Linked DNA regions of Paraneptunicella aestuarii. The protein of the gene in region 3 interacts with the protein of the main gene of each other region in a pairwise test. Links are inferred from orthologs where the notes say so. Each region holds a gene or a part of one and is shown on either strand. Other genes may lie near its edges.

Evidence for each region.
Region 1: the proteins of lpdA (region 3) and odhB interact in binary tests that used the Escherichia coli proteins (3 or more experiments, as listed by UniProt). The link is inferred for Paraneptunicella aestuarii from one-to-one orthologs.
Region 2: the proteins of lpdA (region 3) and uvrD interact in binary tests that used the Escherichia coli proteins (3 or more experiments, as listed by UniProt). The link is inferred for Paraneptunicella aestuarii from one-to-one orthologs.

What each region holds. Positions count from the first base shown.
Region 1 is NZ_CP074570.1:2,317,150-2,325,011, reverse strand. The notes cover bases 1,722-4,555. They hold odhB (2-oxoglutarate dehydrogenase complex dihydrolipoyllysine-residue succinyltransferase), read right to left. Parts: upstream 3,966-4,555; coding sequence 2,478-3,965; downstream 1,722-2,477. Other genes in these bases: KIH87_RS09575 (2-oxoglutarate dehydrogenase E1 component), read right to left, coding at 3,975-4,555; sucC (ADP-forming succinate--CoA ligase subunit beta), read right to left, coding at 1,722-2,325. Also shown: sucD (succinate--CoA ligase subunit alpha), read right to left, coding at 287-1,159; more of sucC, read right to left, coding at 1,159-1,721; more of KIH87_RS09575, read right to left, coding at 4,556-6,800; KIH87_RS09570 (succinate dehydrogenase iron-sulfur subunit), read right to left, coding at 6,989-7,699; sdhA (succinate dehydrogenase flavoprotein subunit), read right to left, coding at 7,714-7,862. UniProt on the Escherichia coli protein: E2 component of the 2-oxoglutarate dehydrogenase (OGDH) complex which catalyzes the second step in the conversion of 2-oxoglutarate to succinyl-CoA and CO(2).
Region 2 is NZ_CP074570.1:274,468-282,491, reverse strand. The notes cover bases 2,108-5,103. They hold uvrD (DNA helicase II), read right to left. Parts: upstream 4,692-5,103; coding sequence 2,523-4,691; downstream 2,108-2,522. Other genes in these bases: KIH87_RS01205 (DMT family transporter), read right to left, coding at 4,810-5,103; KIH87_RS01215 (response regulator), read right to left, coding at 2,108-2,464. Also shown: EamA family transporter RarD, read left to right, coding at 318-1,226; more of KIH87_RS01215, read right to left, coding at 1,217-2,107; more of KIH87_RS01205, read right to left, coding at 5,104-5,703; KIH87_RS01200 (GNAT family N-acetyltransferase), read right to left, coding at 5,690-6,148; KIH87_RS01195 (MJ1255/VC2487 family glycosyltransferase), read right to left, coding at 6,343-7,419; KIH87_RS01190 (phosphatase PAP2 family protein), read right to left, coding at 7,445-7,957. UniProt on the Escherichia coli protein: A helicase with DNA-dependent ATPase activity. Unwinds DNA duplexes with 3'-5' polarity. Translocates on single-stranded DNA with 3'-5' polarity. Initiates unwinding more efficiently from a nicked substrate than double-stranded DNA.
Region 3 is NZ_CP074570.1:3,983,238-3,991,106, reverse strand. What follows is about bases 2,074-4,914. They hold lpdA (dihydrolipoyl dehydrogenase), read left to right. Parts: upstream 2,074-2,703; coding sequence 2,704-4,125; downstream 4,126-4,914. Other genes in these bases: KIH87_RS15355 (calcium-binding protein), read right to left, coding at 4,281-4,914; aceF (dihydrolipoyllysine-residue acetyltransferase), read left to right, coding at 2,074-2,417. Also shown: aceE (pyruvate dehydrogenase (acetyl-transferring), homodimeric type), read left to right, coding at 1-719; more of aceF, read left to right, coding at 741-2,073; more of KIH87_RS15355, read right to left, coding at 4,915-5,273; KIH87_RS15350 (M12 family metallo-peptidase), read right to left, coding at 5,333-6,637; KIH87_RS15345 (two-component regulator propeller domain-containing protein), read left to right, coding at 6,864-7,869. UniProt on the Escherichia coli protein: Lipoamide dehydrogenase is a component of the glycine cleavage system as well as of the alpha-ketoacid dehydrogenase complexes.

The DNA.
Region 1 (7,862 bases), 1.7 Mb from region 3 along the record:
ATGAGATACCAAGCTGGATTAAAGGTTAAGGGTCGGGTTACAAAAATGAATATTCAGTCAATAAAGGAGTAGCGGCAAAGAATGCCGTTCGAGACTTCCCTGCTCTTTTACCTAAAAACAAAGATGTGCAAACCATCAAAAGAAAAGTGCAGGTATGTAATCAATGAACCAGAATCTAAATTTGTAAGCTTAGAGTTAGAAACGATTACACCTGAAATTAAAAAAGGCTCCGTATTAGGAGCCTCTTGTAAATAGAAAAATGTTTTCTATGTGATTACTGTCAGTATTACCAACCAGTAATTTCGCGTAGTGCGCTACCAATGTCAGCCAAAGAGCGAACGGTTTTAACGCCAGCCGATTCAAGTGCTGCAAACTTCTCGTCAGCAGTACCTTTACCGCCTGCGATAATCGCACCAGCATGGCCCATACGTTTGCCAGGAGGAGCAGTTACACCGGCGATATAAGATACAACCGGCTTGGTCACATTTTCTTTAATAAATGCTGCCGCTTCTTCTTCCGCAGTACCACCGATTTCACCGATCATGACGATCGCTTCAGTTTGAGGATCATCCTGGAACATTTTCAAAATATCAATGAAGTTAGAGCCAGGGATTGGATCACCACCGATACCAACACAGGTTGATTGACCGAAGCCTTCATCAGTAGTTTGCTTAACCGCTTCATAAGTCAATGTACCAGAGCGAGATACGATCCCCACTTTACCAGGCTTATGAATGTGACCAGGCATAATACCAATCTTACACTCACCCGGAGTGATAACACCCGGACAGTTAGGACCGATCATGCGAATGCCTTTGGTTTCAACGTATTCTTTTACATAAAGCATATCCAGAGTAGGAATACCTTCAGTAATACATACGATCAACTCGATGCCAGCATCAGCTGCTTCGATAATAGAATCTTTACAGAAAGGAGCTGGTACATAGATAACCGTGGCGGTCGCGCCAGTTGCTTCAACCGCGTCACGAACAGTGTTAAATACAGGCAAACCCAAGTGAGTTGTACCACCTTTACCCGGCGTTACACCACCAACCATTTGCGTACCGTATGCAATCGCTTGCTCAGAGTGGAAAGTACCTTGACCACCAGTAAAACCCTGGCAGATAACTTTGGTATCTTTATTAATCAGGACTGACATTATTTACCCTCCGCAGCAGCAACAACTTTCTTGGCTGCATCAGTAAGTGACTCAGCAGCAATAATATCCAAACCAGAGTTGGCAAGAACTTCACGACCTAATTCGGCGTTAGTACCTTCTAAACGAACAATAACGGGAACGTTTACACCGACTTCTTTCACTGCGCCAATAATACCTTCGGCAATCATGTCACAACGAACGATACCACCGAAAATGTTAACCAGTACCGCTTTAACCTTGTCATCAGACAAAATGATTTTGAATGCTTCAGCAACGCGTTCTTTGGTTGCACCACCACCAACATCAAGGAAGTTAGCCGGGCTACCACCGTGCAAATTAACGATGTCCATTGTACCCATCGCCAAGCCTGCACCATTAACCATACAGCCAACGTTTCCGTCTAATGCAACGTAGTTCAATTCCCACTGTGCTGCATGAGCTTCACGCGCATCTTCCTGAGAAGGATCTTGCATTTCTCGTAACTTGGGTTGACGGTACATAGCGTTGCTATCAATCGCTACTTTGGCATCAAGACAATGTAAGTTGCCATCAGTTTTGATAACCAGAGGGTTGATCTCAATAAGAGCAACGTCTAATTCTTCAAACATTTTCGCCAAGCCCATGAAGATATTGGTGAATTGTTTGATTTGAACGCCTTCCAAACCTAATTTAAAGGCCATTTCACGTGCCTGATAAGGCTGAGCGCCAACCAGAGGATCGATAGCAGCTTTCAAGATCTTTTCAGGAGTTTCTTCAGCAACGGTTTCGATTTCAACACCACCTTCGGTGGATGCCATGAACACAACTCGACGAGTCGTACGGTCAACAACCGCACCAAGATACAGCTCGTTGGCAATATCAGTGCATGATTCAACAAGAATTTTACTTACAGGTTGACCATTTTCATCAGTTTGGAAAGTAACCAGGTTCTTGCCTAACCAATTCTGAGCGAAAGCTTTGATATCGTCTTTACTCTTAACAAGCTTTACACCGCCAGCCTTACCACGGCCACCGGCATGGACCTGACATTTGACGACCCACTCAGAACCACCAATGCGGTCGGCGGCTTCTACAGCAGCTTGTGGCGTATCCGCAGGATACCCCTCTGAAACAGGTAAGCCATACTGCGCAAACAATTGCTTACCCTGATATTCATGCAAATTCATGGTGTTTTTTCCGTATTTAGATGAAAAACTTGTCGCCTTTGCGACTTAACTCAACTAGCCATAGCCGAAGCTATGTACGCTAATCCCTTATAAATAAACCGCCAGATTAACTGGCGGGGCGTCCTGCTAAACTTCAATTCTTTTAAAATCTGTTATACATCCAACAAAATACGTGTTGGATCTTCCAATAGTTCCTTAACAGTCACCAGGAAGCCGACAGATTCTTTACCATCGATAATACGGTGGTCATAAGACAAAGCTAAGTACATCATTGGAAGAATTTCCACTTTGCCATCTACTGCCATTGGGCGATCCTGTATTTTGTGCATTCCAAGAATTGCACTTTGAGGAGGATTAATAATAGGAGTAGACATCAAAGAACCAAATACGCCACCATTAGTGATGGTGAATGTACCGCCTTGCAATTCTTCCATAGACAACTTGCCGTCACGACCTTTAATAGCAAGGTTTTTAATACCCTTTTCAATCTCAGCCAAAGACAATTGATCACAATCTTTTAATACTGGTGTTACCAATCCACGAGGCGTAGAAACAGCCATAGAGATATCGAAATAGTTGTGATAGCAAATATCGTCGCCATCAATTGACGCATTCACTTCAGGGAATCGCTTCAACGCTTCAACAACTGCTTTCACGTAGAAAGACATGAAACCAAGACGAATGCCATGTTTCTTTTCAAATGCATCTTGATATTGCTTACGAATATCCATAATAGGTTTCATGTTAACTTCATTAAATGTCGTCAACATGGCCGTAGAATTCTTGGCATTTAACAAGCGAGTAGCGATAGTCTTACGCAAACGGGTCATAGGAACGCGTTTTTCTGTACGATCTACCATGCCAGTAACTGGAGCGGCAGCTGTAGAAGGTTGAGTTGTACTCGCTGCTGGCGCAGGAGCAGAACCACCTTTCAAATGTGCTTCCACATCTTCACGGGTAATACGACCATTTTTGCCCGTACCACGAATTGATGCAGGGTCGATATCTTTTTCAGCCAACAAACGACGAACTGACGGGCTAAGTGCTTCACTGTCAGAATCAGCTTCTGCTTCTGCTGCTGGTGCTGCCGCAGCAGGAGCCGCTCCGGCACCCGCTACAAATTTAGCGATAATTTGCTCAGCGTTTACCGTTTCGCCTTCCTGAGCCAGGATTTCACTTAAAGAGCCATCGGCAGGCGCGACAACTTCCAACACAACTTTGTCAGTTTCGATATCAACCAAATTTTGATCTCTGGAGACAGCTTCACCCGGCTGTACATGCCAGGTTGCAACAGTTGCATCAGCAACTGATTCAGGAAGAACCGGAACTTTAATATCCATGACTTCACCTTTAGAACTGGATTGAGATTTTGCTTCAGCAGCGGCAGGTTTAGCCTGACCGGCGCTTTCTTCCAATAATGCAATAACTTGTTCAGCTAAAACGGTATCACCTTCAGCACCGGTAATGCTGGAAATAACACCATCATTAGGCGCAACCACTTCCAACACAACTTTGTCGGTTTCAATATCAACCAAATTTTGGTCGCGAGATACTGTGTCACCTTGTTTTACATGCCAGGTTGCCACAGTGGCATCAGCTACAGACTCCGGCAACACGGGAACTTTAATTTCAATTGTCATGGTATTCCTTTAATTAATTTCTAGTGCTTCGGCAACAACCGCTTTTTGCTGTTGGTTGTGTATTGCCAGATAACCTACAGCAGGGGAAGACGATGCGGCACGGCCAGCATAAGTCACTTTTGCCCCTTCAGGGATGGCTTCAACAAAGTGATGTTGACTACAATACCAAGCTCCCTGGTTCTGAGGTTCTTCCTGACACCAAACCCAGTCTTTAACATGTTGATATTTTTGAACAATTGCTTTCATTTCCTCTTGAGGGAATGGGTACAACTGTTCAATACGGATAATGGCAACATCGGTTTGTTCATTCTTGCGGCGTTGTTCTAACAGGTCGTAGTAAACTTTGCCTGAACACATAACCACACGTTTTACGCCTGCCGGTTTAATCTCATCAATCTCATCAATCACTTCGTAGAAGCGACCTTCTGCCAACTCTTCCATGGAAGAGACAGCCAAAGGATGTCTTAACAATGATTTAGGTGACATGACGATCAATGGACGACGTAAAGGTCGGATGATCTGACGGCGCAACATGTTGTACACCTGCGAAGGTGTAGAAGGCACACAAACCTGCCAGTTGTGCCCAGCAGACAATTGCAGGAAACGCTCAAGACGCGCAGAACTGTGCTCTGGCCCCTGACCTTCATAACCATGAGGCAACAATAAGGTTAGACCGCACAAACGTCCCCACTTATGCTCACCAGATGATAAGAACTGGTCGATGACAACCTGAGCGCCGTTAGCAAAGTCACCAAACTGAGCTTCCCACAGTACCAAAGAACCGGGTTCTGCTGTTGCATAACCGAATTCAAAAGCCATGGCCGCCGCTTCAGACAATACAGAGTCATAGATTTCTATTTTCCCTTGCTTGTCACTAATATATTCCAGTGGCATATATTCAGCAGCGTCAGTTTGATTATGTAATACAGCGTGGCGATGGAAGAAAGTACCACGTCCACTATCCTGACCAGTCAAACGGATATTATGACCCGCTTCAAGAATAGTGCCGTAAGCCAATGTTTCAGCCGCACCCCAATCAAGCAGTTTTTCCCCTGCCATCATAGCTTCACGATCCTGATACAGCTTACGCACTCGTGAATGAAGTTTAAACGATTCCGGGTACTCACAAATCTTGGTACCGATACGCTTCAATTCACTCACAGAAACCGCGCCCTCATAGGCAACGTTCCACTCATTCCCGATATAAGGGCTCCAATCAACAGAATGTTCTGTCATTGGACGCCATTCAGGAACAACGCAAGCACCGTGATCCAATGCTGCGCGATACTCATTGACTAACTTATCAACTTCATGCTCTTCAATCACACCTTGAGCAATAAGTTGTTCAGCATAAAGTTGACGAGGAACAGGATGTTTCTTGATTTTCTGGTACATCAACGGCTGAGTTGCATTGGGCTCATCCGCTTCGTTGTGACCGTGACGACGGTAACACACCAAATCAATCACAACATCGCGTTTAAAGGTATTGCGATAATCCAACGCCAGCTGTGATACGAAAAGCACTGCTTCCGGATCATCAGCATTTACGTGAAAAATCGGAGCCTGAACCATCTTGGCGATATCAGTACAATACTGGGTGGAACGAGTATCAATGGTTTTGGATGTAGTAAAACCAACCTGGTTGTTCACCACTATGCGCACTGTACCGCCCACTTTAAAGCCACGGGTTTGTGACATATTAAAGGTTTCTTGTACAACACCCTGACCCGCAATAGCTGAGTCACCGTGAATGGTAATTGGAAGAACCATGGAACCATTGTCGCATTCACGACGATCCAGGCGCGCTCTTACCGATCCCATTACCACCGGATTAACGATCTCAAGGTGAGATGGGTTAAAGGCTAGCGCCAAGTGAACATTGCCACCCGGTGTTGAGAAATCAGAAGAAAAACCTGAGTGGTACTTAACGTCACCCATGCCCAATGATTCATCATGTTTACCTGAGAATTCATCGAACAGGACTGATGGATTTTTACCCATCACGTTAACCAACACGTTCAAACGACCACGGTGAGCCATACCGATAACCACTTCTTTGGCACCGTTTTTACCCGCGTGTTTGATCAAGCCTTTCAACATTGGAACCAGTGCATCACCACCTTCCAATGAAAAACGTTTAGCGCCCGGGAATTTAGCCCCAAGGTATTTTTCCATACCGTCAGCCGCGACCAGACCTTTCAAAATGTCGATCTTGGTTTCACGATCAAATTTAGGTGTGGACTGGGCACCTTCAAAATATTTTTGGATCCAGCGCTTTTCTTCCGTATTGGTGATGTGCATGTACTCAGCACCAATGGAATTACAGTAGGTTCGATTCAGCGACTTATATAACTCGCCAAGCGTCATCTGCTCTTGACCGACGGCATAAGAGCCTACGTTATATACGCTATGAAAATCTTCTTCAGATAGGTTGTGATATGACAGTTCAAGATCTCTTACACGCTCTTGATGCCATAACCCCAGAGGATCGAGATTGGCATGTTGATGCCCTCGAAAGCGATAGGCATTGATTAGCTGTAGAACTTTAACCTGTTTTTGGTCAGCTTCGGTTGCAACTTGTTTACTGGCGGCAACAGGCATTTTAGCCTTTAAACCTTGCTCGGCCATTAAACGGAACTGGTTACGCACTTCACTGTGTTTGGTTTCCAGTGCTACTCCGTCTACTTTCGGCAATTTGTCGAAAACTTCTCTCCAATCCTCACTGACACTCAGTGGATTGTCCAGATAAGCTTCGTATAATTCCTCTACGTAAGCAGCGTTACCCCCAGCCATGTGAGACGATTCCCACCATGCTTTCATCACGCTTTCGTGCATCGTTTGCCCTTTCTCAAACAAATATTAATCGTTAATGGTTGCAGTATAGCCAAAGATCCCATGCACACACAGACAAGCCGTTATGAGCGGAGTGCACTGTTTAAGACATGCTTTGAATACTTCGTTTACTATGCCTTCTTCCTTGCTATGTGGATCTTGCCAAAGCCAGATCCACATTTGCATTCCTGTTACATCGCTCGTTGCAATAACATAGATTTAATCTGACCAATTGCTTTAGTCGGATTCAATCCTTTTGGACATACACTCACACAGTTCATGATGCCGTGGCAGCGGAATACGCTAAACGCATCATCAAGTTCACTCAAACGAGCTTCGGTGGCTGTATCCCTGCTATCAGCAAGAAAACGATATGCATGTAACAGACCCGCAGGTCCAATAAACTTATCTGGATTCCACCAGAAAGACGGGCACGATGTAGAACAACATGCACACAAGATACATTCATACAAACCGTCAAGCTTTTCACGCTCTTCTGGAGATTGCAGATATTCTCTTGCAGGCGGTTGTTTACTGTCATTAATCAAAAACGGCTTGATCTTCTCGTATTGAGTGTAGAACTGGGTCATGTCGATAACCAGATCTCTCACTACAGGCAAACCAGGTAAAGGACGAATAACAATTGTGCCATTCCCCAGGTCTGACAATGGAGTAATACAAGCCAACCCATTCTTACCATTCATGTTTACGCCATCTGAACCACAAACACCTTCACGGCAAGAACGTCTAAAAGACAATGTTGGATCTTGCTCTTTTAATAATAAGAGTGCATCCAACACCATCATGTCCTGACCTTCTTCAACCTCTAGCTTGTAAGACTGCATACGAGGCGCATTATCAACATCAGGATTGTATCGATAAACTGAAAATTCACGCATCATGGATGAAATACCTCTTAATAAGTACGAGCTTTAGGTGGAAACGCTTCGCGAGTCTTAGGCGACATGTTTACTTCACGCTTAATCATAGACTCATCACTCGGTTTATAAATCGAGTGGCACAACCAGTTCTCGTCATCACGATCCGGGAAGTCGAAGCGGCTAT
Region 2 (8,024 bases), 3.7 Mb from region 3 along the record:
TGTGTTTAATTGTCGGTCACCCATAGAGATTTATCGCAAACTCGCCGTGGATACTTCCATGTAGGCTCCACAGCCGCATCCCTGCGGCTGAGGGTTTGCTCCTAATTCTCTACAGATGACTGATAGTTTGGAACAGGTATTTAGCCCTATGCCAGTAAGCCTATTCAGATTCAACACAGTTTGCCTGTAGATAATAGGCGGGGTTGATAATAAACAAGAGCACATCACACTGTGTTCTAAATCCCCTAAAACCGAAGCAAGATAAGCCATTCATTCCATTTTCGAGCTTATCCCATTCATGAGTAGAGAAGTTTTCATTGCAAGCCAATCAAACCAAACAAGGCGTTTTATTAGCTCTGGCAGCCTATGGCAGTTGGGGCGTTGCCCCCATGTATTTCAAATTGCTGGCAGCCTTTCCCAGTATGGATATTCTGATGCATCGTATCGTATGGTCTGTACTGACGTTGCTCATTATCATTCTGGCGAGTCGTCATTGGTCTAGAGTACGCGCAGCTATCGCCAATAAACGAGTTCTCGCGACGTTGTTTTTCTGCGGTTTTCTATTGGCTGGTAACTGGTTACTCTTTATCTGGGCGGTAAACCACGATCACCTGCTGGACGCCAGTTTAGGCTACTACATTAACCCACTACTCAATGTGTTTCTGGGCTATATGTTTTTAGGTGAACGACTACGCCCTATGCAGCTACTTGCCGTTGGCTCTGCAGCGTTGGGCGTTGCCATACTGATCCTGTCCTACGGAAAATTTCCCTGGATAGCCTTAGTGCTAGCGTTTAGCTTTGGCATTTATGGATTATTGCGCAAGAAGATACCTGTGGAATCAGCCCCAGGATTATTAATCGAAAGCTCTATGCTACTGCCTATTGCTTTAGGGTATTGGGCCTTCTTTGCTTCTGCCAATAGCAATATGCTCAACAATGATTTGGCAATTAATTTAATTCTACTCAGTGCAGGGCTAGTGACCACCATACCGCTGATCTGCTTCAATGCCGCAGCCAAACGCATTCAATATTCTACTTTGGGATTTTTCCAATATTTGGCTCCCAGTATGATGTTTGCATTAGCAGTAATACTCTATGGGGAACCATTAGACCAAGCGCGATTAGTCACCTTCGCATTTGTTTGGTTGGGGTTGGCGATTTATACCTGGGACTCGCTAAAACACTATCGAAGAAATAGAAAAGCAAAGAAACAAAGTCAGGAATAAACGATCTGGTTATCGCCTTTTTCTTTTGCTTTTTGCAGGTTGGTGTCAGCAAAGTGCAGGGTTTCTTTAATATCGCCGTTAAAGTGCCCACTGATGCCAACATTAACAGCAAACCCCACAAACTGACCGCCAACATCAATTTTGCTTTGCGCCACTTCCATGCAAAAAGTGCGGTATTGTTCCAGCAGGTTCTCCGTATCTTGCCCGGAAGAATAAATACAAAACTCTTCACCACCAAAACGCGATATATGACAATCGGTGAAATATTTCTCTATTAGCTTGGCGATGGATTTTAAGACATTATCACCCGCTTCATAACCGTATTGCTTGTTAATCCACTTCACCTGATCAACATCAACAATACCTAGAATGACATTTCCCGGGGCGATTCGAAGGTTTGCCTGAATGCGAGTAAAGAAGTGACGTCGATTCGGCAGCCCCGTTAAATAATCGGTATTCGACGCTCTACGAATGGCCTCAATACTTTCGACATATTCGATGTTCTGCATTACCCGACAAAAGAATTCTTCATGGCAGTAAGGCTTGTTCAGGTAGTCATTTGCTCCACTTTTGATAAAGCGCGCAGATAGCGCCGAACTACCCTTCCCGGACAAACCAATAATCGCCAAATCATCTTTAGATATAGTACGCCGAATTTCAGCCACCATTTCTAATCCCGTCATGTTCGGCATATTTTCGTCGGTAATCACCAATTTGATGTTTTTATACTGACGCAAAGCCGCTAAGCCTTCTTCTCCGTCTTCGGCTTCATAGGTATTGAAATTATGGCGTTTCAACAAAGACGAAATCATGGTGCGACTCAATCTTGAATCATCAACCACCAGCACACCGATTTCCCGGTTTTTATCCAGTCTCTGCACCAAACGCACCAGATATTCATAAACCTGAGCGTTTTCTTTGGGAATATAATCAACAACATCCTTTGCCAAAACATTAGTGCGCGTGACTTCATCCAGTCTGCCAGTAATAACAATGGTGGGAACATTATACTCAATAGAGAAATCGATAGCTTCACCTTCAGGTGCATCAGGCAAGCAGTAATCAACGACTGCACACAAATACTCATCAGACCCCGAGCGAGATAATACCTCTCTGGCTTCCCTTAAGCTCGCAGCACCAATAGGCTCAAGATCTGCGCCTTTAAGCAGATGCTTGATGACCTTCATACTGGTAATGGAATCTTCAATCACCAGAACTTTGCGCTTTGATTCGTGCATAGTGTTTGTTTCGAGGAAAAATAGACCCGATTATGACGCAGAAACTACGTCTTTTTAATTAGACTTTAGTCAAAGTGGTATAGCCTAAAAACAGCCACTTTGTCCCATGATTTTCAAAATTCACCTGAACTCGTGCGTTTTCACCACTGCCTTCATAGTTCAATACCACGCCTTCATCAAATTTAGGATGCCTGACACGCTCACCCAAACTAAAACCTGTCGATTCAAACGCTTCATGGGATGCCATGTTACTGTAACTTTTCTGTACAGGTCTGGAAACCGTTGAGCGCAGGCGCACTTCTTCTAAACATTTTGCCGGCATTTCACGAATAAAACGTGAAGGTGTGTGATATTTATCTTGCCCATACAAGCGACGGTTCTCGGCATAAGTAATAAACAACCTTTGCATCGCACGTGTCATTCCAACGTAGCACAAACGACGCTCTTCTTCCAATCGCCCAATATCCTCGGCACTTTGCATACTGGGGAACATACCTTCTTCCACGCCAGTCAAAAATACCTGTGGAAACTCCAATCCTTTAGCAGAGTGGATCGTCATTAATTGCACTGCCGACTCATGAGTATCAGCCTGAGTTTCTCCCGCATCTAACGAAGCCTGAGCCAGGAAAGCCGCCAATGGCGTCATATTTTCATCTTCCTCGGCCTGAACAAACTGCTCACAAGCGGTGACAAGTTCTTGCAAGTTCTCAACCCGGGTTTCGCCTTTTTCGCCCTTCTCAGACTGATACATGGCTAAAATTCCCGATTTCTGCATAATAACTTTCGCTTGTTCCTGCAAGCTTGCACCACCAACGGCTTGCTCTAAAGACAGGATCAAATCCACAAAGCTTTGTAATGCATTGGTCGCTCTTCCCGTTAAGCGTTTTTCTTGCAGCATTAACATACTGGCTTGCCATAGCGACTTCTGCGTTGCCCGCGCGGCTTCACGTATTTGCGCTACAGTCTTATCACCTAAACCTCTGGCTGGCACATTAATAATGCGCTCAAAAGCTGCGTCATCCAAAGGATTATTAACCATACGCATGTAGCCTAGTGCGTCTTTGATTTCCTGACGCTCAAAAAAGCGCACGCCGCCATAAATACGGTAAGGCAACCCTGCATGTAACAAAGCCTCTTCTAATACCCGTGATTGAGCATTATTACGATACAAAATGGCGTTCTCATCCGGCGAGCCACCTTTGTCAATCCAGGACTCGATTTGCCCTACAACGAAACGCGCTTCATCGACTTCGTTAAAACCGGCGTACAAACGGATCAACTCACCATCACCAGACTCAGTCCACAGATTCTTGCCAAGTCTGCCTGAGTTGTTATCGATCACCGCATTCGCGGCATTCAGGATATTGCCGGTAGAGCGATAATTCTGCTCTAATCGAACCGTTTGAGCCTTGGGAAAATCACGCAAAAAATGATGTATGTTTTCGACGTTTGCGCCACGCCAACCGTAAATGGATTGATCATCGTCGCCGACAATCATCATATTGTTGCTGTCGCAGCATAACAAACGTAACCAGGCGTATTGAATGTTGTTAGTGTCTTGAAATTCGTCGACCAGAATCGTTCTAAAACGCTGTTGGTAATGCGCCAAAATATGCGGATTATTTAACCAAAGCTCATAAGCACGCAGCAATAATTCAGCAAAATCCACTAACCCCGACAAATCACAAGCGTCCTGATATGCCTGATAAATATCGCGCATACGTTTACGTTCGGGATTATCCCCCACATCAACATGCTTGGGGCGTAATCCTTCGTCTTTATTAGCATTAATAAACCATTGAATTTGCTTGGGTTGCCAAAGCTTTTCATCCAGATTCAAAGACTTAAGCACGCGTCGAATTAAGCGATATTGATCGTCAGAGTCCAGTATCTGGAAATGCTCAGGTAAGCCCGCATCCTGATAATGACTGCGTAAAAGACGATGCGCTAAACCGTGGAAGGTGCCCATCCACATATGCTGTAAAGGAATGCCCAACAAATGCTCAACACGCCCGCGCATTTCACGGGCAGCTTTGTTGGTAAACGTAACAGCCAGAATGTTACGGGGAGAAATGGCTTCAACCTGAACCAGCCATGCAATACGATGTACTAGCACCCGGGTTTTACCGCTTCCAGCTCCCGCCAAAATGAGCAGGTCGGAAGCAGGGGCGGTCACAGCGTCACGCTGCTTGTCGTTCAGGTTATCCAGTAAGTGGGATACATCCATGGGCAATATGTCTTTTATCTGGTTTTTATCTGAAAATTGCCCGGATTATACCTTTAAATACTGGTTATTTATACACTCTATTAACGGGAAACGTTTCCTCACCCTTCAAGTGATTTCGTCAACCTTCCTGCTCCAGCTTTAAAATAGAAAGTTTGTGCTCTTTACGTGACTGCCACAAAATCGGTAACACTATCAAACTAATCCCCAGTAACGTGCGCCAACCAATAATTTCATGGAATATCAACCAACCCATTAGCGCGGCAAAGACTAAACCTGAATATTCTGCGATAGTCACGGCTCCTGCGTCGGCATGGCGATAAGCAAAAACACAACAAATCTGATAAATTCCTATGCCCAAGGCACTTCCTACGCCCAGATACAGCAAGTCCATCGACATGTCTCGCCAATCAAATAATGCACCAATGCCTAAAAAGGGCATTGAGAACAGCGTACTCCAGAAAAGAACGGTGATCGACGATGAGTGAGTAGGAACTAATCTCGCTGATAAGTTATAGACAGCAATGCACAATGCAGCGATAAGCCCGGCAATGGCTCCCCAGCCAAAATCATCGGGTTTCAGCGCAACAATCACCCCTAAAAAGCACAAGAAAACGTTAATCACCCTATGCCGATAGATAGGCTCTCTCATCCACAGGGTCGCTAAAATTAGCGTAAACACTGGCGCTGCATAAAAAACCACATGAGCGGTCGCCAAAGGCAAACTGGTTAAGGCAACAACCACACAAGCGCTACCAACCACCGTTAGCAAACCTCGAAACAAATAAATCTTTGGTGTTTCCAAACGCCGGCGAGAAAACGGCTGACGCAAAAAGATAGGCAGCAAAAAGACAATAATGATTATTTGCCGGATAAATACGTATTGATAAATGCCCGCGGTGTCTGAAAACCACTTTACGATAGCATCAGCACCGACACCAAACAGGTTCCCCAACAACAACCAGACAATTGCCAGTAATGCACCAGAAATTCCAACTTTTTCAACCTTGTCCATCTCTCACCATATGAATATGAGGAATACCATCCTCAATATACTCCTCTCCTATCGCCTTAAAGCCGTGCGCCCCATAAAATTCCTGCAAGTGAGACTGTGCGCCAATCTTAATGTTGTAGTCAGGCCAAAGTTGCTTACAGATTTGAATGGAATTGCTAACCACGTCATGCCCCAATCCCTGCCCTCGATGCTTATCTGAGGTGAGAATTCGCCCGATACTGCTATAACCCGAATAAGACGCTCCTGGCGCCAATATACGGGAATATCCAGCTAACTCATTACCATCCATCAACATAAAATGGCGTGTTTCCGGTAGCGTATCCAAATCATCCATATCCTGGTAGTAACAGGTTTGTTCAACCACAAACACCGCGCTTCGGAGCTGCAATACCTTATACAACTGCTTAGGTGCAAAATCGTTAAATTGATAAATTTCCTGTTCCATAACCAACTACCATTTTGAGGATGAATAAACCCAATCTTCCCAACATGAAACGCAGGGAAAGAAACCATAAATATAGAGTAAAAAAGCGGGATCAGGAGCTTATCAGTACGAAGACTGAAATGGTAGATAACAAGAACTGAAAATGAGTTCAACCGCTCTTAAATAGAGACGCATAACCGTATGCAAGGATTTCGTTAGACCGGTGCTGATGTAAGCTTCACTAATTTACGGCGAACTTTCTCCGGAAACTTCACCTGTTTCCACAACTGCTCGCATACCGACTGAGTATCATTCCATTGCCGCGACAATATCCAATCCACCAATACTTTGGGGTCTTTAGGAAACTCAACAGGCTCGCCTTCTGGCTTGGATATCCATTTTTCAACAGCATCAACATCCAGAAAATCCATCGTGCTGCACAACTCTAATGTTTCCAGGGTAAGCGCGTTAGACAACTGCTCAAATTGCCCATGCAAAGGCTTGATTAGCAGCTTCTTTCCAAGTTGTAAGCACTCACTAGATAACTCAAAGCCACCATTAGCGATAACACCAGCACAGTGTTGTAGAGATTCATGGAATCGATCCTTGCCAGGACGACGCCATTTCAAGTTGCCCTCATCGGTTTCCACTTCCACATCAGGGTGATACACCTCGAAAGTTTGCTCACTTAAGCTTTCCAGTAACTCACGAATGCAATCTAAATGCTCAAAGGGTAAATAGACTAGAAAGTGCTGCCCAGCTTCGCTGTTTTGAAACTCATCTTCAATAAACGGCGGCATGATATTGTGACCAAAGTGATACCAGTGAACACCTAATTGAATCTGGGTTGGAGCAAAATATTGAGTGATAAGACGATCTAAAAACTTCTGCCCTCTTTTCGGCACTTTATGCATAAATGCAGCTTGGTGGCTGATAGAAATGGAAGGCACATTCTGACGACGCGAAGCCCAGGCAGAAATAGGTTCAAAATCATTTATCACTAAATCGTAACCAGCCAAATCCAACGCCTTCACATCACGAATAAACTCACCAGGACGATTAGACTTTACCGTCAACCATTTACTGATCGACCCGTTAGAATGAACAAAGGTTAAACCGCGTCGAGTTTGGTAATCACCAAAGATTTCCATGTCGAAATACTTGTCTGCATCACGACCGGAAAACAGGTAATCCACCTGAATCTCAGGATTGTTAGCAAATGCTCTCGCCATCACTCGAGCGCGAGTAATGTGCCCATTTCCAGTGCCTTGAACGCCGTAAAGAATCTTCATCATTTTTTCGCCTATATAAAAACGCCTACACCAGAATTTGAATACTCAGTTCAGAAATGAAGAAGCCTAAAAAGGCACCTGCCAGAATATCGGTTGGGTAATGCACACCCAATAACACTCTGGATAAGCCCACTGTCGAAGCCCATAAATAAACAAGAGGGGCAGCAAAGGGATAGAAATGCGCAAGTAACGAGGCCATTAAAAATGCTGCCGTTGTATGCCCCGAAGGCAAACTGAACTTATCGGACGGCTCTACGTAGGCGTTGAAATTCTTGAAGATGTCGCAAGGACGTTGGCGCTTAAACAACTTTTTCAAGATAACGAAAACCGGCAATTCCATGGAATAAGCCAGTAAACCAGTGTAAAGAAAAAGTGTGCCTTTACCGGGCTCAAACGCCCATAGTAATAGCGCGAGCACCAAATAAAGATATCCGTCGCCAGTTTTGGAAATCAGCCTGACCCAAGTACCGCTGCGGTCTGTCATCTTGCCAAACAACCAATAGAATAGTTGAGTGTCATATCGGGTTATCAGGTTCATTTTGTACGCACCCTTTTCTAACATACATGCATACTAAAATACCCTTATGAACTGCCTGTTACAGAAA
Region 3 (7,869 bases):
TGATCCCGAACTGTATCAGTTACGACCCAACCTATGGTTATGAAGTTGCGGTTATCGTTCAAGACGGCTTGCGTCGTATGGGTGAAGAACAGGAAAACGTGTTCTATTACCTGACCGTGATGAACGAGAACTACATTCAACCTGAAATGCCTGAAGGTGTTGAGGAAGGTATCGTAAAAGGTATCTATAAACTGGATGATGTGGTTGCCAAAGACGCTAAAGCTGAAGTGAAGCTACTTGGTTCCGGCACTATTTTGTTACAGGTGCGTGAAGCTGCGAAGTTGTTGCAAGAAGAGTTTGGCATTAGTTCTGAGGTTTACAGTGTGACCTCGTTCAACGAATTGGGTCGTGATGGCCTGGATGTTGAGCGTTACAACATGCTGCACCCTGATGGTAATCAGAAAACGCCTTATATCACCAAAGTATTGGAGAAAGGCAATAAAGGGCCAACGATCGCTGCCACTGACTATCTGAAAGCTTATTCTGATCAGGTTCGAGCCTTTGTCCCGGGCGCTTATAAAGTGTTGGGTACAGACGGTTTCGGTCGTTCTGACAGCCGCGCTAACTTGCGTCATCACTTTGAAGTGGATGCCAAGTACATCGCCATCGCCAGCTTGTATGAATTAGTGAAAGCCGGTGATTTGGATAAATCCGTTCTGGTTGATGCGATGCAACGTTTCGACATCAATCCAGAGAAGATCAACCCGCTTTACGCGTAATTAGGAACAGGAGAACTTCTGATGGCAACTATGAAAGATGTACTCGTTCCTGATGTGGGCGGTGATGAAGTTGAAGTGATTGAAATCTGTGTCGCAGTTGGCGATACAGTCGAAGCAGAAGAAGCACTTATTACGGTTGAAAGTGATAAGGCCAGCATGGATATTCCGGCTCCTTTTAGCGGCGTTGTCGGCGAGATATTGGTTAAAGTGGGTGACAAAGTTAGTCAAAACACTTTGATCATGAAAATGTCTGGCGCGGATGCAGCGGCGGCTCCGGCAGAAGCTGTGCCTGAACCGGTTCAGGAAGAAGCAAAACCTGTAGAAGCTGCACCCGTTGCAGAATCTGCACCAGCACCAGTCGCGCCAGCTCCTGTCGCCAGTGGCGAGCCGAAAATTATTGAAGTCAAAGTGCCTGACATTGGTGATGCGTCGGATGTTGACGTGATTGAAGTGTTGGTTGCTGTAGGTGATGCTCTGGAAGAAGAACAGGGCTTAATTACGCTTGAAACAGACAAGGCTACGATGGATGTTCCTGCGCCACAAGCGGGAGTCGTTAAAGAATTGAAAGTAAAAGTAGGCGATAAGGTTTCGCAAGGTTCATTGGTGTTGTTACTGGAAGTGGCAGGAGCGGTATCTGCTCCTGTGCAAGCGCCTGTTGCGGCTCCTGAACCTGTTGCCAGTACCGCCGTCTCAGCACCGGTTCAAGCGGCTCCAATTAAAGCGCCACCTGTACCTCATCACCCTTCCGCGGGTGAAAAAGAGAAAAGCGGCAAAGTGCATGCGTCGCCTTCCGTGCGTCGTTTAGCACGAGAGTTTGGTGTTGATTTGAGTCTGGTTAATGGCTCAGGACGCAAAGGCCGTGTCCTGAAAGAAGATGTTCAATCCTACGTGAAGTATGAACTGTCTCGACCCAAGATGAATGCAGGTTCTTCTGTTGCTTCTGGCTCAGGTGGTTTGCAAGTGCTCGCTCCACCAAAAGTGGATTTTGCCAAGTTTGGTGAAGTTGAAGAAGTGCCACTAACGCGCATTCAGAAGATTTCCGGGCCAAACCTGCATCGTAACTGGGTCACCATTCCTCATGTAACTCAATTTGAAGAAGCGGATATCACGGATGTTGAACAATTCCGTAAAGACCAGAATGCCATTGGGCAGAAGCAGAAGTCTGATGTGAAGATCACCCCGTTGGTTTTCATCATGAAGGCGGTTGCCAGTGCATTACAGGCTTATCCGGTATTTAATTCTTCTTTATCTGAGTCGGGCGAATCACTTATTCAGAAGAAGTACTATCATATTGGTATCGCGGTGGACACACCGGGAGGCTTGGTAGTGCCGGTGGTTCGTGATGTCGACAAAAAAGGCATCATGGAATTGTCGCGTGAGTTGATGGAAATCAGTGAGAAAGCACGCGATGGCAAACTGAAAGCGGTGGATATGCAGGGTAGCTGCTTCACTATTTCCAGCTTGGGTGGTATTGGTGGTACGGCATTTACGCCAATCGTTAATGCGCCAGACGTTGCTATTCTTGGTGTATCGAAGAGTGAAATTAAGCCGAAATGGAACGGCAAAGACTTTGAACCGAGACTGATGTTGCCATTATCGTTGTCATACGATCACCGTGTGATTGATGGGGCTGTAGCCGCTCGATTCGCTGTTCATTTGTCTGGGGTATTAGGTGATATACGCAGGTTGGTGCTTTAACAGGTAGAAACCTGCTTTAACCCTTTGCCTTATAGGGCGCAGCTCGTTAGAATTGCGCCCGCAAAGTATAAAAAATTGAATCCGGGCCAGAATTGAGAACATTTTGTCTCGGATTCGATATTTGTGTGTCGATGCCAAGGGATATAAAGGAAGGCAAGGAAGGCAATGAAGAGAAGAAACAGCAAAATAAGCGTAAAACAAAAGCGCAATAAAAGACATCGACACCACTATTAGTTAGATAGTTAGAACAATTAACCTTGTATCAAAAAGTCATTGAGGTCACCCCATGAGTGAAATGAAAACTCAGCTAGTTGTGCTGGGCGCCGGTCCAGGCGGATATTCTGCTGCTTTCAGAGCAGCTGATTTAGGCATTGAAACCGTTCTTGTAGACGCCAGAGAAACTCTTGGCGGTGTATGTTTGAACGTTGGTTGTATTCCATCTAAAGCGCTTTTGCACGTAGCAAAGGTGATTGACGATGCCAAAGAAATGGCCGCTCATGGTGTAACGTTCGGTGAACCTACAATTGATCTGGACAAGGTAAGAGGCTGGAAAGACTCTGTTGTTGGTCAATTAACCAAAGGTTTGGCTGGCATGTCTAAAATGCGTAAGGTCAAGCATGTACAAGGTTACGGTAAATTTACAGGTTCCAATACGCTGGAAGTTGAAGGTAAAGATGGCAAAACCACTATTACTTTCGACAATGCGATTATTGCAGCAGGTTCTGAGCCAGTAGCATTGCCTTTCATTCCTCATGACGACCCTCGTGTTATCGACTCAACTGGCGCTTTGGAAATGGCAGACATTCCAGCGAAAATGTTGGTATTGGGTGGCGGTATCATCGGTTTGGAAATGGGGACGGTTTACCGTGCTTTGGGTAGCCAGATTGATGTGGTTGAGTTCCTGGACCAACTTATCCCTGCTGCGGACAAAGACATCATCAAGATTTACCAGAAGTATGTAAAAGACAAATTCAACGTGATGTTGGAAACCAAAGTGACTGCGGTTGAAGCTAAAGACGATGGTTTGTACGTGACGTTCGAAGGCAAGCAAGCGCCTGCTGAACCTGTTCGTTACGACAAAGTATTGGTTGCGGTTGGTCGTCGTCCAAATGGTAAGTTGGTTGATGCTGACAAAGCGGGCGTTGCCGTTGATGAGCGTGGTTTCATCAATGTTGATAAGCAAATGAAAACCAACGTTGCTCACATTTACGCGATCGGTGACTTGGTTGGTCAACCTATGTTGGCGCACAAAGCGGTTCACGAAGGCCACGTAGCGGCAGAAGTTATCGCTGGTATGAAGCACTACTTCGATCCTAAGTGCATTCCATCAGTGGCTTACACTGACCCAGAAGTGGCATGGGTTGGCTTAACTGAAAAAGAAGCGAAAGAGCAGGGTGTTAATTACGAAACCGCTACTTTCCCTTGGGCTGCATCAGGCCGCGCCATTGCTTCTGGCAGAACTGAAGGTATGACCAAGTTGATTTTCGATAAAGACAGCCACCGTATTCTGGGCGGCGCGATGATCGGTATCAACGCAGGTGAAATGCTGGGCGAAATCGGCTTGGCAGTGGAAATGGGTGCAGATGCAGAAGATATCGCATTGACCATTCACGCTCACCCGACACTGAATGAGTCTATCGGTTTGGCTGCGGAAGTATACGAAGGCAGTATCACCGATTTACCTAACCCTAAAGCGAAAAAGAAATAGGCGAGTATTTAGAAGTGCTCAAGTAGTGCTTCTACGTTCCGCTTTCAGCCTTGAACTCGATAATTTTAGGCATAGCGAATTAAAAAAGGCCGCTGGGTAATCCCGAGCGGCCTTTTTGTTTGATAAATACGCGTCTTGTTTATTGAATATTCGGTTTATTGATTAACAAGACGTTGCTGCATTTCTCTGTTGCTCAACGTGCCATTTTCAAATTGGAAAGATGACATGCTGTTAAAAGAAGCGCCATCCAATGAACCAAGTTGAACACCATTTTGATTTGAAATGGCTACCTTGCTTCCTTGTTGAGTAAACTGCAAATCAAAGTCAGACATGCCAACAAACACTAATTGGTTGTTGCCTTGATAATCTGAAATGTTTACTCCTTGTTGCTCAGTCGATTCTTTCATCGACAGCAGATCCAGCTTCTCGGTTTGGGCAACATGAGCAGAGAGCATCCATTGAGCAGATTGAGATAAATCCATTTCTACAGATAGTGCCTTTTTCAACTTACCGGATTCATTTGTATTGTAGAACATGTAGACGTTGTTCTCTTCGCCGCCAAAGTAGGTTTGTCCTGCGTTGGATATCATTGTGCCGTTTACAGCAACCAGCATAATCACTTTGTCGTCACTACCCAGATTTACTCTTTGATCATGGTGATCCAACAGAGCAATAACGCTGCCTTTACTGGCGTCCAGCATATCGGTGCTGCCATCGCGTCCAATGATTCTGTTGTTGCCTGAACCGCCATATATTTCGTCTGTACCAGGGCCGCCATCCAGTGTATCGTCACCACTGGCACCATATAGAATGTCGTCGCCGCTACCACCAATTAGAAGGTCATTACCGTCGTTGCCACCTAGAATGTCGTTACCGCTACCACCGTGAATACAGTCATCGCCTTTGTTGGCGTACAGAGTGTCGTTACCACCTTCGCCAGTAATTGCGTCATTGTAGATTGATGCATGTCCGATTGAACCACTGTTTAGGTAAACGGTGTCGTCACCAGCAGTACCAGTGAGTATATTTCCTGGAGTACCAATTGGCATCGGGCAGAAATCTGCATAAGCTGCTGATGCATTAAATAGAGCCAGAGTGATAAGGCTGGCAGTGAAACCTTTGCTAATAAGTTTTGTATTTCTATTCATTTTTCTATCTCGTTTAATTTGTCTAAATTGAATTTTTCTTTTTTGTGAAGCGTTGTTTTTTAACGGAAACCAGCCATGACTGACTTTCTTACATCATGCACTCTTTCGTTATCTTCCAGAGCAGCTGTTCCAATGGTTGCACCTGAGTAGGTTTGATCATCTGTAGATAGCATTAGTATTCGCGTACCGGGGTTGGAATTGGTTGCCATAATGGATCTTATTCCTGCCCCAGTGTTCACATAGCCGTGTCCGTAAGCGTAAGGTGATGTGCTCGAATCGTGAGCTGCGTCGTGTCTGGCTCCAAATAAATGCCCTAATTCATGAGTGAAAGATTTTGTATATTCACAGCTCAAACCTGTGCTCATAATAAAAAATGCATTACTTGCTGATGCTTTGATGGCACTTGCTCTGCCACATAGACCAGAAGACGGGCCGTGTGCAATAAGCGCAACGACGTCAGCTCCTTGTACGTCACGGATGTAGCCGGCAAAGTCATCGAGATAGCCATCACTGGTATTAACCAAGCCAGTTAAATTGCTATTGAAATTGCTTAGCTCGCTCGTTCCAGTGTTATACATCCCCGCATTTTGTACTGTGATTGAGAGCCCGTTGTTGGCATATATTTGATTGGTGATACTTAAGTGGCTGTACATTCTGTCCAGCATTGAGTTTTGACCACCTTCTGCGGACACAGCTTCTGGCGTGGCGATTTGCATAATTCTGATAGTGGCTGAGGTTGCCGAAGGTGAAAGTTCAGAGCTTACTCTACTCGAGGTTTCTTCTTCACCTTTCAGTTGCGTCATATCGTTAGGTAAGTCTTCCTCAAGTAAATTCAGATAGTTGAGCTCAGTTAGAATGTATGCCCCTTCTTCTGTTGTACGAATTTCAAAATTTCTGTCACCAATATTAAATTGACCACGAACTCGATTGTTGTTTTTAACAAGGTTGATGTGGTTAAGATTGAGCTTTTTTTCACCTGGTTGCAGAGTTGAATTTACACCTGTCTCAATATATCCGGTCCAGGCTTGGTACTTACTACTCAACCAGTAACTTTCTGAGTTTTTGGCTGTAAAGGTCATTCCTGGGCCAAGATTGAGGTTAAGTGTTGAACTGGCTCCATCAATGGCACTTGTATTGATGTTGACTTGTTGAACAGAAATAACATTGGGGTCATTAACCAGTTTCAAGTAGACCGGGCTTTCTGAAATAGATGAGGAGCGAGATGTTTCATACGTGAAAAGATCGTTATTGTAGGTTTCCTTTTGTACCTGAGTGTTGAGTTCCATGTTTAAAGGCGTTGCATGAATTAATGGGCTGATGCTTATACAAGCAATAAACGCCGTGGCTAATTTGCTTTTTTTCATGGTTTGTCTCTTTTTATATCGTAAATGTCATAGTGATATTCATATTCCTGAAAGGGTTGTGCTATCCTTTTCGGATAATAAAGCTACCTATCAATGCGAGCTTGGTACATGCACATTTTTGACATTCGTCAGCAGGAATCCGACAACGTGCGTTCCAGTGAAGAAAACAATGACTTCTAAGTATTTGACTACGCTGTGTAGATGTATGGGGTATGCTTTATTGTTTATGTCCTTTCAAGGCTTTGGATTTTCACTGAATTATCACTTCACTAATTACACCTCTGCCGATGGACTGTCTGAAAATACGATTCGAGCGATTGTTCAAGACCGACGGGGCTTTATCTGGGTTGGTACAAATTCAGGGTTGAATCGGTTTGATGGCTATCAATTCACGACTTTTAAGTCAGGTGAAGGGGGAAGCAATACCCTATCTAGTGACCACATATTTGCTTTGTTTGAAGATCGGGATGGCATCATATGGATTGGCACGTTTAACGGGCTAAATCGCCTTGATCCAGAGACAATGAAGTTCACTCATTATCGTCACGATCCTATGAACGAGGATTCGTTAAGTAGTAATAAAGTTTCCCGAATCACACAAGACTCAAAAGGTTATCTTTGGATTAGCACTTATGGTGGTGGATTAAATCGTTTCGATCCGAAATCGGAACATGTTGTCCGATTTGTGCATGATGATAATGATCCGGATTCCTTAAATGGTGATCGTATTAGAGTGTTAGCTTTAGATAAAAATCGCCAGATATTATGGATAGGTACTAAAGAAAATGGCATAGGTAAGCTGGATTTAACGACACAGCATTTTCAAAAGTTAGAGATTGTAAATTTACCGAAAGGTGAGCCGTTAACGACCGGGGAAGTCAATGTTTTACATGTAGATAGTCAGGGCGTGTTATGGGCTGCAACAACGGATAAGGGATTATTGTGCATAGAAACCATGTCTGATGGTCGGGAACATTTGTGTCGTTCTCCATTTCCAGAAACGGCGGAAGTTTTTTCATTATTTGAAGATCTGGATGGCAATCTTTGGATTGATTCTGCGGATGGGTTGAAAGTATATCGCAGAGCATCTGGTGCTTATGTGTCGGTTAGAGCCCTTGGTAGAGGATTTTATGGCATTAATCGAATTAATCTTATTTATCAGGATCGAGACAAGCAACTTTGGTTTGGTTCCCACGCTCAAGGACTCTTCAAACTTAATCAGCAGAGTACGG